DNA from 4 places in the Serratia sp. AR11 genome. Region 3 is predicted to be linked to each of the others. Evidence: predicted binding sites of a transcription regulator. Region 3 holds the regulator's gene; each other region holds the start of a gene.

Region 1 (4,341 bases), 2.4 Mb from region 3:
GCGGCAATTTGGTACGGCGCGGTGTGGAACAGCTTGTAGCCGGTCCCGTTTGGCAGGTTGGCCATGCCATACATGCCGTTGCGCACAATGCCCCAATACGGCGATTTGGCATCGCCAATCTGCGCGGCCTGCTTCGGCGGTTGATAGAGGTTCACCTGGCGCCCCTGACGCATGGAATACAACAGATGAGGCGTCTTCACCTTGCCGTTATTGATAAGCGTGGTGAGTGCCTTCACCATCTGGATTGGCGTGGCGACCCAATAACCCTGGCCGATGCCCACCGAGATAGTGTCCCCCTGGTACCAGGTTTTTTTATGCACCCGCTGCTTCCATTCGCGGCTTGGCAAGACACCGCGATATTCTTCGTTAAGGTCAATTCCGGTAGCCTGGCCGTAACCAAACTTGCTCAGCCAGCTATGAATGCGGTCAATGCCCATTTCATAGGCCACCTGATAGAAGAAGGTATCGGCGGACTCTTCAATCGCCTTGGTCACGTTCAGCATCCCATGGCCGCTTTTTAACCAATCGCGATAGCGACGCTGGGTACCCGGCAACGTCCAGGTCGGTGCGCCAAAGAAGGTGGTATTGGGGGTGATCACCCCGGCGAACAGTGCAGAGGTCGCCATGTAGGGTTTCACTGTGGATGCCGGTGGGTACAGCCCCTGGGTTACGCGGTTTATCAGCGGCAAATCGGGGTTAGCCAACAGAGATTTATAGGCGGAGTAACTGATGCCCTTCACGAAAGGATTGGGATCGTAGCTGGGGCTGGAAACCATCGCCAGAATACCGCCGTCACGCGGGTCTTCAACCACCACTGCCGCTCGCTGCCCTTTGAGCACCGATTCGATATATTGCTGCAGCGGCAGATCGAGCGTCAGGTAAATGTTTTTGCCCGCCTGCGGCGGCTGCTCCTTCAGCAGACGTATCACCCGGCCGTGGTTATCCACCTCCACTTCCTGATAGCCGGTGGTGCCGTGCAGTTCAGACTCGTAATAAGCCTCAATGCCCTGCTTGCCGATATTGTGGTCGGCGGCATAGTTCTCACTCAGACCGGCTTTATCCAGCCGCTTCAAGTCACTATCATTGATTTTCGACACGTAACCCACCACGTGGGCCAGTTCGGCACCGTACGGATATTCCCGTTGCTGGTAGGTATCGATGGTTACCCCATCAAAGCGGTACTGATTGACCGCAAAGCGCGCCACCTCGGTCTCGGTCAGCCCGCTTTTCAGCGTCACCGGCTTGTAGCGACCGTTATGGTGCATATCATCGCGAAAGGCGGTGATATCTTCCGGGGTCAGATCGACAATCGGCGTCAGCTCTTGCAGCAACGCGGTCATGTTTTCGATTTTGCTGGGAATGATCTGGATTTGGTACAGCGTAATATTACGCACCAGCGGGGTGCCATTGCGGTCGAAGATCAGCCCACGACTCGGGGCAATCGGCACCATTTTAATGTCGTTCTGATTGGAGCGAGTTTGGTAGAACCCATGCTGTTTGACCTGTAATCGATACAGGTTGGCGACCAGCACGCCAAAACAGGCGACGACCAGCACCATTGCCACGCCGGCACGGCGAATAAACAGCATTTCCTCTGCGGAATGGTCACGAATTTTATCTTTTAATAGGGCCATGCGTGGCGAGTTACCTGTCAGACGTCACAATTTCCCAAGATAAATCAGGGCAGTGAAAAGTCGGCAAGCATAGCGTTATTGGCAAAGGCTCCCCATTAAAAGGTTGCTAATGAAATGGCATAAATGTTTCAGCATGTTGGAATGTTACCAAATGCCGATTTTTCTGCCGCTCAGGGATTGAGCCGTGATTTATGCCGGGCTACAATGTGACGCAGATCACACTAATTCATTTTTGCCCGCACGGCCCCCCGCCGACTGCGGCTTTTTCCAAGGACCATGTTCGATGAGTGCCATTGCCACAGGTTTTATCATGATGCGCTGGGAGTTACTGAGCGCCGTTATGATGTTTATGTCCAGCCAGCTAAACGTCGTTTGCCGCAAGACCAGCCGCAACGGCATGGCATTTATGTTCAGCAGCCTGGGGCTGTTCACCACCTGCTGGTTCGTCATGGGCCTGATGGGCATCAGTTTCAGCCAGGAAGGCTTTACGCAGTTCTGGTCCCACGCCTGGGATATGTATGTCGAAGTGGTCAGCAACACCCCCACCGACTGGCCACTGCCCTGAGCCAGAATGGAGAGGCAAGGCGTGACGCGTTTTGCCTGTCGTCTTTCTTGCGTTTGAACGTCGGTGGTAACATCCCGTTATTACCCAAAGGTTCATAAAATAAATAAAATATAAAGTAGCCGTCTGAAACGCATACCGGCTTATGCTGGCCCCAGACAACCTTGTCACACTGACGGGAAGGCAAACTTCCTGCTCACCTTTCCTGTTCCCCCCTTAATTAATCCAGAATCCGGCTTAATACTTAACCGATGACTGGCCTGGCTGATGGATAGCCATGCGCCGCCATCAGGATGCGTCATGATTTCTGCTTCTGCCCGTATTGCCGACAACAGCGTGATTGAGCCAGGCGTGATTATCGGTGCCCGCGTGAGTATCGGCCCTTTTTGCTTCATTTCCGCCGGGGTTGAGATAGGTGAAGGCACCACTATCGCCTCGCACACGGTGATTAATGGCCTGACGCGCATCGGCCGCGACAATGTTATCGGTCAGTTTTCCTCGATCGGCGAAGCCAGCCAGGATCTGAAATATGCCGGTGAGCCGACCACGCTGACCATTGGCGATCGCAATCGCATCGGCAAATACGCCACCCTGCATCGCGGTACGCTGCAAGGCTGCCAACGCACCGTCATCGGTCATGACAACGACCTGCGCGACAATGTGCATGTTGCCCATGACTGCATCATCGGTGACGGCGCTTACCTTGGCGATCACAGCGGCCTGGCGGGTCATGTTGAATTAGGCGATGCCGTCTGGGTCGGCGTTCGGTGCGCGGTACATCAGTTTTGCATTATCGGTGCCCATGCGCGATTAGCCGACGCCACCCTTCTGGTGCAGGACCTGCCTCCCTTTGTGCAGGCTGGCGGTCATCGCGCCAAACCTGATGGTCTGCATCTGGCTGCACCGGCTTTTCTGGCCGCCGATCCGCAACAGCAACGGGTGATTCACTCGCTGTATGACATGCTCTACCACCGGGCGATGCCGCTGGAGGAGGTTCGGCAGGAAGTGACTCACCTCAGCGTGGAATACCCGCTGCTGAGCCTGTTCCTCGACTTCTTCACGCGCTCGACGCGCGGCATTATCCGCTGAGCAACGTGGCCGCTATGCCACCTTATGGCAACGCACCGCTGAGCCACCCAGATTAACCCGCAAGTTTTGCGGTAGTTGGCAGCCTTCTCCGGCATAAGGGCAACGTTCGCGGAAGAAACACCCCTGCGGCAACTGGCGGTTGCCCGGCAGTTCGCCCTTGCGATCTTCAATCGTGCTGTCGGTCAATGAGCGCCCTGCGCGAGGCACCGAATCCAGCAGCAACCGGGTATAGGGATGCTGCGGCTGACTCAGTACCTGCGCGGTCGGGCCCAGTTCCACAATTTGCCCCAGATACATCACGGCGACACGGTCACTCATGTGCTGAATCACCGAGACGTTATGCGAAATCAGCACATAGGTCAGATTGCGTTGGCGCTGCAATTCCACCAATAAATTGAGGATCTGCGCCTGCACCGAGATATCCAGCGCCGAGGTCGGTTCATCCAACACAATGATATCCGGTTGCGAAGATAGCGCACGAGCAATGGAGATACGCTGCCGCTGTCCGCCGGAAAACTCGTGTGGCAAGCGGTCAATCGCCTCTGGCCGCAGGCCGACCTGTTGCGCCAGTTCCGCCGCCTGTGCCCGCCGCTGCACCACGCTGGTATGCTGCTGCACGTACACCGGTTCAGTAATAATGCGCCACACCGGCAGGCGGGGATCGAGCGACGACTGCGGATCCTGAAACACCATCTGCATACCACTGCCAAACCAGGATCCATCGTTGCGCGCCCGCAGCAGCTCACCGCTACTCGGTTTCAACAATCCCATCAGCAACTGCGCCAGCGTACTCTTGCCGCAGCCGGATTCGCCAACGATACCCAGGGTTTCCCCGCGCATGATGTTGAGATCCACCCCGTTGAGCGCGTGGACATACTCACGCGGCTTGCCACGCCAGTTATAACTGGCGGGAAAGCGTAGCCGCACGTCGCGCAGTTCCAGCAGCGCTTCAAGGTTCATTTCGCACCTCCAAATCAATAGACTGCGGATGCCAGCAGGCCACCCGCTGGGCCGGTTCTGCGGCTAAGGGCATTAGCGGCGGTGTTTGTCGGCACT
Region 2 (4,341 bases), 1.3 Mb from region 3:
CGCCTGTGCCACCTTCGCCGGTGGCGGCGACTGGCCGCTGGTGAGCCTCTCCCTACTGGTGGGATTGGTGTTCGGCTACGCGATGAAAAACAGCGGTCTTTGGCTGGCGGCACGCAATGAGAAACCCAAACAAGCTGGCGCTGTTACCGAGCATGTTAACCGCTGATTTAAATGGTGCCGCCGAGTGAAATGCGGTAGTGCAGGTCGACGCGCTCGATGCACGGCACCCCTTTGATGCGTTTGAGTAAAATCTCTGTGGCGACTTTGCCCATATCAAACCTTGGGGTGATCACGCTGGCGATGCCCGGCGTGGTGGCCTTGCCAATATCCAGACCGTGAAAACCTGACAGCGCAATGTCCTGTGGCACCTTTAGTCCGAGCCGCAGACACGCCTGCAACACGCCAACCGCCAGATCGTCATTGGTGCACAAGATGCCGTCCAGACTGGGGTAGAGCTGGCGGGCCATGGCCAGCATGTCAGAACCGACCGAGACCGACGAGACCCGATGCGGCGTGATTTGCCGTGGTGTCAGCCCCTGATTTTCCATCGCCCGGCAATAGCCCTGGAAACGTTTGGTGTCGCGTGCGTCGGACATGGCACCAAAGTAAACCACCTGGCGTTTCCCGCTGGCGAGCAGCGCTTCGGTCATGTCAAAACCCGCCTGATAGTTATCAAACCCCACGGCGATCCGCCCCTCGGGCCCTTCAAGACTCATTACCTGCGCCACCGGGATTTTGGTTGCCGCCAGATATTTTTCCGCCCGCAGAGTGTGCTCCGAATCGGTGAGGATCAACCCGGCGATGGGGTAGGCCAGCAGTTGGATAATCTGTTCTTCTTCCCGCTGCCGGCTGTAGTCATAGTTAACCACCAGAGTTTGATAGCCGTGTTCGAGGGTGATGGATTCGATGCCGGCCAACAGATCGGCAAAAATCTGGTTGTTGAAGGAGGGGATCAGCACGCCAATGCGCGGCTTTTGGGATGAACGCGCCTCATCGCTGTCGGTGAAGTTAACTTCTTTCATCACCTGGGCAATTTTCGCAGCCGTTTCGGCAGCCACCTTGTCCGGCGTACGCAGATAGCGGCTGACGGTCATTTTGGTCACACCGGCGAGCAGTGCAATATCCTGCAGCGTGACGCGTTGGTTCTTCATTCTGGGGCCTTAACAGGGTGGGGCGCAAAGATCGCGAATTCTGTCATGTTAACAAATCGATCTGGTGATAACAATCGGCGTTATAAAGTATAAAATCCCTATTTTTCAATGAAGTGTATGAATGGGCTGGCTGGCCGGAATGCGTGGCTTCACGTTAAAGGTAACAGCTTTTAGTAACACGATTTTAAGTGATCTTTATCACGTTTTTACCGGCGATGATCCGCTGAGATAGGCGTCAGTCCTATCCAAATGACATCGCCGGGGAACGTTATGAACAATTTATTTTCACTGGATAACAAAAAAATACTGATTACCGGCGCTTCTCGCGGCATTGGTTTTTTGCTGGCTCGTGGGCTGGCGCAGTATGGCGCCCATATTCTGGTTAATGCCACCACGCAGGAAAACGCCCAGCGCGCCGTTGAAACACTGCGACGCGAAGGTTTTCGCGCCGATGCTGCGGCTTTTGACGTCACCGACTCGCAGGCTATCCATGCCGCCATTGAACGGATTGAGGCGGAAAGTGGCGGCATTGACGTGCTGATCAATAACGCCGGGATCCAGCGGCGTCATCCCTTTACCGAGTTCCCGGAAAAAGACTGGGATGACATTATCGCCGTCAACCAGAAGGCGGTATTTATAGTGTCGCAAACCGTAGCTCGCCATATGGTACAACGCCAAAGCGGCAAAATTATCAATATTGGTTCGATGCAGAGCGAACTGGGCCGCGACACTATCACCCCGTATGCCGCCTCCAAGGGCGCGGTAAAAATGCTGACGCGGGGCATGTGCGTTGAACTGGCGCGTTACAACATTCAGGTTAATGGCATCGCGCCGGGCTACTTCAAAACCGAAATGACTCAGGTGCTGGTGGACAACCCGGAGTTTACCGCCTGGCTGACCAAGCGCACCCCGGCCGCCCGCTGGGGTGACCCGCAAGAGCTGATTGGTGCGGCGGTGTTCCTGTCGTCCCAGGCTTCCGATTTTGTTAATGGCCAGCTGCTGTTTGTCGATGGCGGCATGTCCGCGGCGGTATAGCCGCTTGCCCAGGAGAAATCATGATGAGAATTCAAACCCAATCCTGCGTGGTAAACGGCAAATATGACGTGGCGGTGGTGGAGCAGGAAGTGGATTATCAGGGGATCGGTACGCTGGTGAAAATCACCCGTGGCGGCATCTGCGGTTCCGACCTGCATTATTACCAGGAAGGCAAAGTCGGCAGTTTCCAGGTGCGTCAGCCGATGGTGCTCGGCCATGAGGTGATCGGTGAAGTGGTGGCCAGTGATACTGCCCGCCTGCCGGTGGGTCAGAAGGTGGCGTTAAACCCCAGCAAACCCTGTGGGCAGTGCAAGTATTGCCTGGCAAGTCAGCAAAACCAGTGTACTCAGATGCGTTTCTTCGGCAGCGCGATGTATTTCCCGCATGTTGACGGTGCCTTCACCCAGTACAAGGTGGTCGATAGCGCGCAGTGTATTGCCTTTGACGCCGATCGTGATGAAAAGGTGATGGTATTTGCCGAACCGCTGGCGGTGGCGATACACGCGGCGAAGCAGCCCGGCGAAGTGACAGGGAAAAAGGTGTTTGTTTCCGGCGTTGGCCCAATTGGCTGCCTGCTGGTGGCGGCATTGAAGGCGCTGGGCGCCGGCGAAATTGTCTGTGCCGATCTCAGCCCACGTTGTCTGGATATTGCCCAAAAAATGGGGGCAACCCGTTGTCTGCATGCCGGCAATGACGACTTTAGCCTCTACCAGCAGGAAAAAGGGTACTTTGATATCGCTTTTGAAGTCTCTGGCCATCCGTCGTCGTTGCAGCGCTGCCTGGAAGTCACCCGGGCCAAAGGCACGGTAGTACAGGTGGGCATGGGGGGCAGCTTCCCGGATTTCCCGCTGATGTTGCTGATCGCCAAAGAGTTAAACCTGCTGGGCTCGTTCCGTTTTGTTGAAGAATTTGATTTGGCGGTGGCCTGGTTGGCCGAGGGGACAGTCAATCCATTGCCGCTGCTGTCTGCCGAATTTGATAACCAGCAACTGGCGCAGGCGTTGGCCTTTGCCGGTGACAAGAGTCAGGCGGCCAAAGTACAGCTGGTGTTCTGATTTTAGCCAATAGTCTGATGGCGAAGAGCGGCGATCCTTGTCTATAGTTAAGGACCGTATCATTTTTAATCACGGAGAACTTAACATGGCGAGAAATACGGATAGGGATCAAACCACGCTCGATGACGATCTGAGAATGCTGAGCGACACGCTGGAAGAAGTGTTGAGATACTCTGGCGATCGCGCCGATCAGGCCTATATCGACATCAAGTCACATGCCGAAGAGGCATTGAGCGAGGTTAAGTCGCGACTGGCTGATACTACCGAGTCCTACTATGCGCGAGCCAAGGACGCGGTTTGCCGCACCGACGGTTACGTGCGTGAAAACCCATGGCACAGCGTGGGTATTGGTGCGACGGTCGGTCTGGTACTGGGCTTGCTGCTGTCACGTAAATAAGCTCCCTGGAAGTTGGGCGCGGCCACCGCCGCGCCCCGATGTTTATTGCCCCAGCGTCACCTCTACCTGATGGGTTTTGCCATCGTCTACCAGCGTTATTACCGCCTCCGGCTGTATTTCACCGTCGACAGTTACCTGTGCCGCCCCCTGACCCTGCCGGACGGTCAATTGATACTCGCTGCCGCCTTCCCGATAGTTAAGCGTCACCTGCGGCCAGTCCGCCGGCAGACGGGTGTTGACGGTCAGCCGATCCCCATGGCGCTTCAGCCCCAGCAGTGACTCGACGATCAACCGGTACATCCAGCCGGCGGATCCGGTATACCAACTCCAGCCGCCTCGGCCAACATGGGGTGCTACCGCGTAAATATCGGCGGTAACCACGTAAGGCTCGACCTTGTAGCGTTCGGCTGCGGTGCTGTCCAGGCTGTGGTTGATCGGGTTGATCAGTGCCATCAACTCCCAGGCGCGTTCAATATTGCCCATTTCGGCAAAGGCCATCACGGCCCATACCGCGCCGTGGGTATACTGGCCGCCGTTCTCGCGCACGCCGGGCAGATAGCCGCGGATATAGCCCGGATTCGGGCCGTTGCCGTCAAACGGCGGCGTCAGCAGTTTGATCAGCCCGGCCTGGTCGTCGACCAGATGTTTATCCAGCGATTGCATCGCCTGCAGGCTGCGTGGCTCATCACCGGCTCCGGACAGC
Region 3 (4,341 bases):
TGATGGTGAGCAGGATCCAGTAGGGTTTCGGCAGGTTGAAAATCATCCCCAGGCTGCTGCCTGCCGCCAGCGTGACGCCTAATCGTGCCGCATTACGCAGGGCATTGGATTTGAACGACAGATAACTGACCAGCGCCGGCCAAAACGGCAGGCGGTTTTGATTGGCCATCAGGTCACGCCGATAGAGTGGATGCTGAGTACGCAGCAGACGGGCGATGCGACTGAAGTGGTAGTAGCAGAACTGACCCACCGGATTATCCGGGTGCTGTGCCGCTACTTTTTCCAATGCTGCCAGTTCATTGCCCATATTGAAGCGCTGCGAATGCTGGTGATAGAGAATATCGTGCGCCACCGTGCGTAGCCGGCCGGCAATCACCTGTGCGTTGCGGCGGATAATCGCTTCGGCCTGGCTCTGTTCCACCAGCTTTTGTACTTCTTCCGGCAGGTGCAGGCTGACGGTGATGTGTTCCTGCAAATCCAGCGCGACCTGAAAGGTTCGTTGCAGACGTTTTTGCTCGAGGTTACTGGCGTGCGGCAGAAAGTTTAGCTGCTGATACAGCAGAGTAATCAGATCCATCACCTTTTGCTGACGAACCAACAACGGCGGTAACGCGGTCTGTGGATCGGTATGCTGGGTCAGCAGTGAGTATTTGGCCTCGAAGTAGTCCGCCAACTCCAGATAGAGCTGATTGAGCGACTCGCGCATCGGCTGCTCTTTCCACAGTTTGAACCAGAACCAGGTGAACAGCCCGTACCAGGCGGTGCCGACCACATATAACAGCGGCGCATGCCAAAGCGGTACTGAACCGGCCATGCTGAGGGAGAAGATGGCGGCAACCAGCGCAGCGGGCAGCAGACGGGCGTGTAACGGGCTGATTTCACCGCTGACGCCGAGCAGCAGCGCCAGGCCGAGCATCAGTATCGGCAGCGGCAACTGCCATAACAGGGCTTGCTGCAGTAACAAACTGCTGAGTGCGAACAGTGAACCGCCGACGATCAGGCGTTTGAAAAAACGTTTGTGAGGCGTGTCCAGCCCGGCGATGTTACAGCAGGCGGGAACCAGGGAAAATAGCAGGCCATATTGCAGTTGGCCTATCAGCAAGCCAAACAGTACCGGCAGGCAAAGCACCAGCGTTTGCCGCAGTGCGTAATTAACTTCCGGGTGGTAGATCAGTCGGCGCCACATGATGACTCGGGGCATAAAAAAACGGCGCGAATCATCGCGCCGTTTTTTCAGTGATTAACGCGTGCCGTAAACGACAATAGTTTTGCCGTGGGCGGAGATCAGGTTTTGATCTTCCAGCATTTTCAGAATACGACCCACGGTTTCACGTGAGCAACCGACGATCTGGCCAATTTCCTGGCGGGTAATTTTAATCTGCATACCATCCGGGTGGGTCATGGCATCAGGCTGTTTCGCCAGGTTCAGCAGGGTTTGCGCGATGCGGCCCGTAACGTCCAGGAAAGCAAGGTTACCCACTTTCTCAGATGTGATCTGCAGACGGTTTGCCATCTGAGCTGACAGGCGCATCAGGATGTCCGGGTTAACCTGAATCAACTGGCGGAATTTCTTATAGGAAATTTCAGCCACTTCACAGGCGGTTTTCGCCCTAACCCAGGCGCTACGCTCCTGACCTTCTTCAAATAATCCAAGCTCGCCGATGAAATCCCCCTGGTTAAGGTAGGACAGGATCATCTCTTTACCCTCTTCATCCTTAATCAGCACCGCGACGGAGCCTTTGACGATGTAGTAAAGCGTTTCAGCCTTTTCACCTTGGTGAATCAGCGTACTTTTGGATGGATATTTGTGGATATGGCAATGAGACAGGAACCATTCGAGAGTAGGGTCTGTTTGCGGTTTGCCGAGAACCATTCGCTGTTATCCTCTGTTGTTATCGCTGCCTTGTGTCACAGGGGTCAGAGTTCCCTGTAAAACGTGCTGTCGCCGTTCTTTTAATGGTGGCTGTCAGCAGGTTTTGAGGCGTGTCATAAATATACGCTGTCGCCCTAGCATATTAACTTGCCGGGAGAGCTGCAAGCTACATTCTGTTAACATACCGGTAAAGGAGCCTTTCCCTGGGAGTTTCCCTGAAATCAGTGTCCCGGAAAGATTTATTGCGGCTCTGTTTGTAGCACAGAGTGAGGCGGGTGTCTTGTGTTGTCTCGCTTCAGCATGATTAGCATCAGGTTCCGTTGCCAGTTTCTATGCGAAAGCGTAGTCTGATTTTAAGAAATTAACCGGAGTGACCAGTATGCAGGCAAGAGTTAAGTGGGTGGAAGGGTTGACGTTTCTGGGTGAATCCGCGTCTGGCCATCAGGTGCTGATGGACGGCAACGCCGGGGATAAAGCCCCCAGCCCAATGGAAATGGTACTGATGTCGGTGGGAGGTTGCAGCGCGATAGATGTGGTGTCGATCCTGCAAAAAGGACGTAACGATGTGCGCGACTGCGAGGTGAAATTAACCTCCGAGCGGCGTGAGGAGGCGCCACGACTGTTTACCCATATCAACCTGCATTTCATCGTCACCGGTAAAGATTTAAGTGACAAAATTGTCGAGCGCGCGGTGAATCTTTCCGCCGAGAAATACTGTTCGGTGTCATTGATGCTGAGCAAGGCTGCCAGCGTGACCCACAGCTTTGAGATCCGCGCAGTGTCCTGACGGATAAAGGAGCGCGGCTTGTTGCCGCGCTCCGGTAAGCTATTCGATTTTTTTGCCTTCCAGCAGTTGCTGCACCAGCGGCGCCATAATCAACTCCATCGCCAGCCCCATTTTGCCGCCCGGCACCACCAGCGTATTGATATGCGAGATAAAAGAACCCTGCAGCATCGCCAGCAGATAAGGGAAATCGATCTGATCCAGGCCGCGGAAGTGGATCACCACAAAGCTCTCGTCCAGCGAGGGGATCGCCTTGGCGGCGAACGGGTTGGAGGTATCTACCGTCGGCACCCGCTGGAAGTTGATATGGGTGCGGGAAAACTGCGGCGTGATGTAGTTGATGTAGTCTTCCATCGAACGTACCACCGAATCCATCACCGCTTCACGAGAGTGGCCGCGCTCGCCGGTATCGCGGATTAACTTTTGGATCCATTCCAGGTTAACGATAGGCACCACGCCGACCAGCAAATCGACATGCTTGGCCACGTCGTTGTGCTCGGTCACTACGCCGCCGTGCAGCCCTTCATAAAACAGCACGTCGGTCGGTGCCGGTAAGGCTTCCCACGGGGTAAAGGTACCGGGAACCTGGTTATAGGGTACCGCTTCATCGTAGGTGTGCAGATACTTGCGTGAACGGCCGGTGCCGTTGGTGCCGTACTCGCTAAAGCTTTGTTGCAGCAGGCCAAAGTCGTTGGCCTCGGGGCCGAAATAGCTGATATGACGGCCAAGATCGCGCGCTTTGCGGATCGCCGCGTCCATTTCCGGCCGGGTATAGCGATGGAAACTGTCGCCTTCCAGCTCCGCGGCGCGGATGTTCAACTGCTGAAAGATTTTACGGAACGCCACGCTGGTGGTGGTGGTGCCGGCACCGCTGGAGCCGGTCACTGCGATAACGGGATGTTTGGCGGACATGGTGATGGGTCACTCCGTGTTTAATGCGCCGGTGTCAGATATCATTATTGGTCTGTTTGACACCCTTTCGCCTAGGGCAAAATACTGCGCGTTGGTTTGCAATCCCTCATTGTTACCTGATTTTTTCCGTCAGTCATAGAACCGATAAGCACTAAATTTCTTCTTGTCCGGCGCGGAACTGCCCGCGCGGCATGATGTTGATGGTCTCATGCAGTTCTGACCACACCAGCAGCACCTCGCCGTTTTTCAGCTGGCGGCGCACGTCTTCCACTTTCTGTTCCAGCGAACGTTCATGCTCGCCGTAGTCGGTACCTTCGCGCAGCACAAAGGACTCGATCAGGCTATTGAGGGTCTCGGTTTCCAGTTCTTTCCAGGGGATGATCACTTGGTTGTTTCCAGGTAAGGGGCAAGCCAGGATGGAATACGGTATTCCAGCCACATATGGGGTTTTTTCAATGTGCCGCCGACAAAACCGACGTGACCGCCAAACTCGGTCAATTGATATTCAATATTGTGCGGCAGCGTGGCGGTTTCGGGGATCACTTCGTCGGTCATAAAAGGATCGTCCTTGGCATGGATGATCAACAGCGGCGTTTGGATCGACGGTAACAACGGCAGGGCGCTGCAACGGCGGTAATAATCGGTGGCGTCGCTAAAGCCATGGATGCGCGAGGTAATGGCATCATCAAAGTCGCGGATCCGACGCAATGCCTTGAGCTGCGGCAGTTTGAGCGGCAGCGTATCAGGATAGTGCAGCAGTTTGCGGGTGGCG
Region 4 (4,341 bases), 2.0 Mb from region 3:
AGGCATTGCGCCCTACCTCGATTACATCAACCTGATGACTTACGATATGGCGTACGGCACCCAATACTTCAACTCCAATCTGTATGACTCCAAACAATGGCCAACCGTCGCCGCTGCCGATCGTTACAGCGCCAATTTTGTGGTGGATAACTATCTGGCCGCCGGGTTAAAACCTGCTCAGTTGAACCTGGGCATTGGTTTCTATGGCCGGGTGCCAAAGCGGGCTACCGAGCCAGGCATCAATTGGGACAAAGCGGACGCGGCCAAAAACCCGGTCACCCAACCCTACTTCACCGCACGCGAAACTGCCGTGTTCAAGGCTATGGGGCTGGATCTGACCAAGGACAGCTATTTCAAATACAACGATATCGTCAGCAAGCTGCTAAACGATCCCCAACGGCGCTTCACCGCCCATTGGGACAGTGACGCCCAGGTGCCTTATCTGACGATGAAATCCGCCGAGGGCAAGCCGCTGTTCGCTATTTCCTACGAGAACCCACGTTCGGTTGCACTCAAGGCTGACTACATCAAAAGCAAGGGGTTGGGCGGTGCGATGTTCTGGGAATATGGCGCAGACGACAATAACCGGTTAGCACATCAACTGGCGGAATCGCTGGGGATTAACGGCGGGAAACAGTAATTCAGCGGGCGATGTTCGCATCGCCCAGCTGTCAGACTTACTGTGGCTTTAACTTGACCAGCGGTTCAGCAATGAACTGCTGTTTCAGCTCCTGCTTACTCTTCATCACGATCTGTCCGTCAGTGCCGATACTCATATGCTGCGGGTCAGCGTTGTGCAATGACTGCCACAGCATCACCGCCTGCAGACTGTTTTCTTTCTGTTCCGGCGTTAGCGCTACGCCATCCGGCCACTTGCCCAACTCAACGGCCAGTACCAGTCGCTGATAGATTTCCGGCGTCATGGCGGCAATCAGATCTTTTACGTCCATCAGAGCATTTCCTCACTCTTGGAAGAATAATTAGCTGAATCGATTTTTCTCACTGAATAATCCGTCAGCCGGCGGTTTTGTCGCCGTTCTCACCGTCGGTAAAGCTCAGCGACGCCGAGTTAACGCAAAAACGCTCACCGGTTGGCTGCGGGCCATCGGGGAAGACATGCCCCAGGTGTGCGTCGCAATGCCCACAGCGGATCTCAACGCGATGCATATTATGCGTATTATCATCAAGATAACGAATAGCATCGTCGGAAACCGGCTGATAGAAGCTCGGCCAGCCACAGCCGGAATCATACTTGCTGTCGGAGTAGAACAGCGGTTGGTTGCAGCACAGGCAATGGTACACGCCCTCGCGCTTGTTGTGCAGCAATTTGCCGGAATACGGCGCCTCGGTACCACGTTCCTGAGTCACATAACGTTGGATTTCATTCAGTTCCGTGGCCGGATGGTCAGGGGTTGTCTCTTTAGCCATTTGTGCGTTTCTCTGAATGTGGATAATGTCAACGAAAACAATGAGTAATAATAACAAAAAATTAACAACACTGCAGCGCTTTTTGGCCTAAACTGTAGCCCATAAAGGTCACGTCATGACAATATGTGATACCGATCACATATCTTAAACAGGCTGACTTTATACTTAGCGGTTTGACCCCATATAACGGATGAGGCCGAACGCAAACGGAATGTGCAATAAGCACTCAAACCCGGCTTCCAGGTTTGATTTGCAGCAAGAATTGACACGATTCCGCTTGACGCTTGGTAAGGTTTTTGTAATTTTACAGGCAACCTTTTATTCACTAACAAATAGCTGGTGGAATATATGACTATCAAAGTAGGTATCAACGGTTTTGGCCGTATCGGTCGCATTGTTTTTCGTGCTGCTCAAGAACGTTCTGACATCGAAATCGTTGCAATCAACGACCTGTTAGACGCAGAGTACATGGCTTACATGCTGAAATATGACTCTACTCACGGCCGCTTCAACGGCACTGTAGAAGTTAAAGACGGCCACCTGGTTGTTAACGGTAAAACCATCCGTTGTACCTCAGAAAGAGATCCGGCTAACCTGAAGTGGAACGAAGTCAACGTTGACGTCGTTGCTGAAGCAACTGGCCTGTTCCTGACTGACGAAACTGCACGTAAACATATCGCTGCAGGCGCTAAGAAAGTTGTTCTGACTGGCCCATCCAAAGACGACACCCCAATGTTCGTTATGGGTGTTAACCACAAATCCTACGCTGGCCAGGAAATCGTTTCTAACGCTTCTTGCACCACCAACTGCCTGGCACCACTGGCTAAAGTTATCAACGACAAGTTCGGTATCGTTGAAGCTCTGATGACCACTGTGCATGCAACTACCGCAACTCAGAAAACTGTTGATGGCCCGTCTCACAAAGACTGGCGCGGCGGCCGCGGCGCATCCCAGAACATCATCCCTTCTTCTACCGGTGCTGCTAAAGCAGTAGGTAAAGTTATCCCAGAACTGAACGGCAAACTGACCGGTATGGCGTTCCGCGTTCCAACTCCGAACGTGTCTGTGGTTGACCTGACTGCTCGTCTGGCAAAACCAGCTTCTTACAAAGAAATCTGTGCTGCTATCAAAGCCGCTTCTGAAGGCGAGCTGAAAGGCGTACTGGGTTACACCGAAGACGAAGTAGTTTCTACCGATTTCAACGGCGAAACTCTGACTTCCGTATTCGATGCCAAAGCCGGTATCGCTCTGAGCGACACCTTCGTGAAACTGGTTTCCTGGTACGACAACGAAACCGGCTATTCCAACAAGGTTCTGGATCTGATCGCTCACATCTCCAAATAATGGATTGATGTTAAGCTGATGATGAGGGTGACATTTTTGTCACCCTTTTTTTGTTTCTACGGCGAACAAAAGGCAACCCGATGAACGAAAAGATTTTCACCCTACCCGTTACCGAACAAATTTCCCCTTTTATCAGTCAGCGCCAGCTCGATGAACTGCCTGTCGTAGTGGTTTCCCATCCGAAAGTGCGTGCCGCTATCTCACTTCAGGGTGCGCATCTGTTGGCCTGGCAACCTAGCGGTGAAAAACCGGTTATTTGGCTGAGCAATAACACCCCCTTTAAAAAGGGCAACGCCATCCGTGGCGGCGTGCCTATCTGCTGGCCCTGGTTTGGCCCGGTAGCAAAACCTTCACACGGTTTCGCACGCAATCAGCCGTGGACTCTGACCGCGCATGATGAAGACGACAACGGCGTTATACTGACCTTCACGCTGAAAGACAATGAGCAGACCCGCAGCCTGTGGCCACATGCCTTTACGCTGATTGCCCGCTTCAAACTGGGTGAGGAATGCGAAATTGAGCTGGAATCCCACGGCGACTATCAGGCAACCGCGGCGTTGCACACCTACTTCCAGATCGGTGATATCGGGCAGGTTAAAGTTGCCGGGCTCGGCGAACCCTATATCGATAAGGTTGCCGGCGGCGCAGAAGCTCGCCAGGTGGGTGACGTGACCTTTGTCGGCCAGACCGACCGGGTTTATACCCAGCCGGACGCCTTCAGCCTGATCAAAGATGCGGCGCAACAACGCACCATTGAGGTTCATCACCATCACATGAGTGACGTGATTGCCTGGAATCCCGGCGTGGAGCTTTCTTGCAGCATGGCGGATATGCCAAATGACGGTTATAAAACCATGGTTTGCGTAGAAACCGGTCGCGTCAGTAAACCCCTGGTGGCAGCCGGTGAACAACCGGCCCGGCTGGCAGTGACCTTCCGTGTTCGTAACAACGGCTGATCCCTTTTAAGTGCAGCAAAGACTTGCTGCGCTACAGATGTGCAAAAGGGGCGCTAGCGCCCCTTTATGATGCCTACATTGCACAACATTGGTGCAGGCTTCGATTAGAAGCTGTATTTCACACCCGTCATCAACAGTCCGGTGTAAGATTTATCCACCATTGGGCTGTCTTTAACTTCATCGGACAGTTGGACATAACGCCCAACAAAGAAGGCATCCCAATCTTTGTTAATCTTATAGTTGGCGCTCAGTTCAACGTACGGCGCCCAGCTATCACTTGGCGTGTAACTGTCCAGACCGCTGCGGCGAGATTCATTTTCGCTGATACCGTAGTAGTATTTGTTCTGGTTTTTGCTGCTCCACGACACGCCCACACCAGGTACCAAGGTGAAATCGCCCAGATCAAATTTGTACAGATAGGCCAAATCACCCACCATACCGTTGCTGTAGTCTAACGTATCACCGGTAAAGGTGGTGCGCAGAATCCCCCACTCAGCAAAATGCGAATAGGCCAGACCGGCCATCAGCGTACCGCGACGCTTGTTCAACTGCTTCATGCGGTCATCGTCGCTGTCACCCGGGCGATAGCCCAGCGGTGAAAAGTAGCCCATCA

What was found. The regulator CRP, encoded in region 3, controls carbon source genes, mostly activating them, when cyclic AMP is high. The targets are predictions, from matches to a motif close to ATGTGANNNNNNTCACAT.
Region 1: ACSOSI_RS12645 (YjcB family protein) is a predicted target of CRP. The motif match lies at 1,839-1,856, and genes of this name have one in related genera.
Region 2: idnO (gluconate 5-dehydrogenase) is a predicted target of CRP. The motif match lies at 1,338-1,355, and genes of this name have one in related genera.
Region 4: msrB (peptide-methionine (R)-S-oxide reductase MsrB) is a predicted target of CRP. The motif match lies at 1,552-1,569, and genes of this name have one in related genera.

The regions. Positions count from the first base shown of each region.
Region 1 is NZ_CM150739.1:2,652,344-2,656,684, reverse strand. It holds gene mrdA (penicillin-binding protein 2) at 1-1,634, opposite strand, end outside; gene ACSOSI_RS12645 (YjcB family protein) at 1,918-2,199, shown strand; gene lpxA (acyl-ACP--UDP-N-acetylglucosamine O-acyltransferase) at 2,497-3,285, shown strand; gene ACSOSI_RS12635 (oligopeptide/dipeptide ABC transporter ATP-binding protein) at 3,298-4,245, opposite strand; gene ACSOSI_RS12630 (ABC transporter ATP-binding protein) at 4,235-4,341, opposite strand, start outside.
Region 2 is NZ_CM150739.1:3,750,034-3,754,374, reverse strand. It holds gene ACSOSI_RS17645 (DUF1097 domain-containing protein) at 1-166, shown strand, start outside; gene ACSOSI_RS17640 (substrate-binding domain-containing protein) at 168-1,151, opposite strand; gene idnO (gluconate 5-dehydrogenase) at 1,422-2,186, shown strand; gene idnD (L-idonate 5-dehydrogenase) at 2,210-3,241, shown strand; gene elaB (stress response protein ElaB) at 3,327-3,638, shown strand; gene ACSOSI_RS17620 (glycoside hydrolase family 94 protein) at 3,681-4,341, opposite strand, start outside.
Region 3 is NZ_CM150739.1:5,099,371-5,103,711, reverse strand. It holds gene ACSOSI_RS24155 (YccS/YhfK family putative transporter) at 1-1,186, opposite strand, end outside; gene crp (cAMP-activated global transcriptional regulator CRP) at 1,241-1,873, opposite strand; gene ACSOSI_RS24145 (OsmC family protein) at 2,253-2,660, shown strand; gene ACSOSI_RS24140 (phosphoribulokinase) at 2,700-3,569, opposite strand; gene ACSOSI_RS24135 (YheU family protein) at 3,721-3,954, opposite strand; gene ACSOSI_RS24130 (hydrolase) at 3,951-4,341, opposite strand, start outside.
Region 4 is NZ_CM150739.1:3,080,472-3,084,812, forward strand. It holds gene chiD (chitinase ChiD) at 1-640, shown strand, start outside; gene ACSOSI_RS14510 (YeaC family protein) at 678-950, opposite strand; gene msrB (peptide-methionine (R)-S-oxide reductase MsrB) at 1,015-1,428, opposite strand; gene gapA (glyceraldehyde-3-phosphate dehydrogenase) at 1,777-2,772, shown strand; gene ACSOSI_RS14525 (D-hexose-6-phosphate mutarotase) at 2,853-3,728, shown strand; gene ACSOSI_RS14530 (MipA/OmpV family protein) at 3,833-4,341, opposite strand, start outside.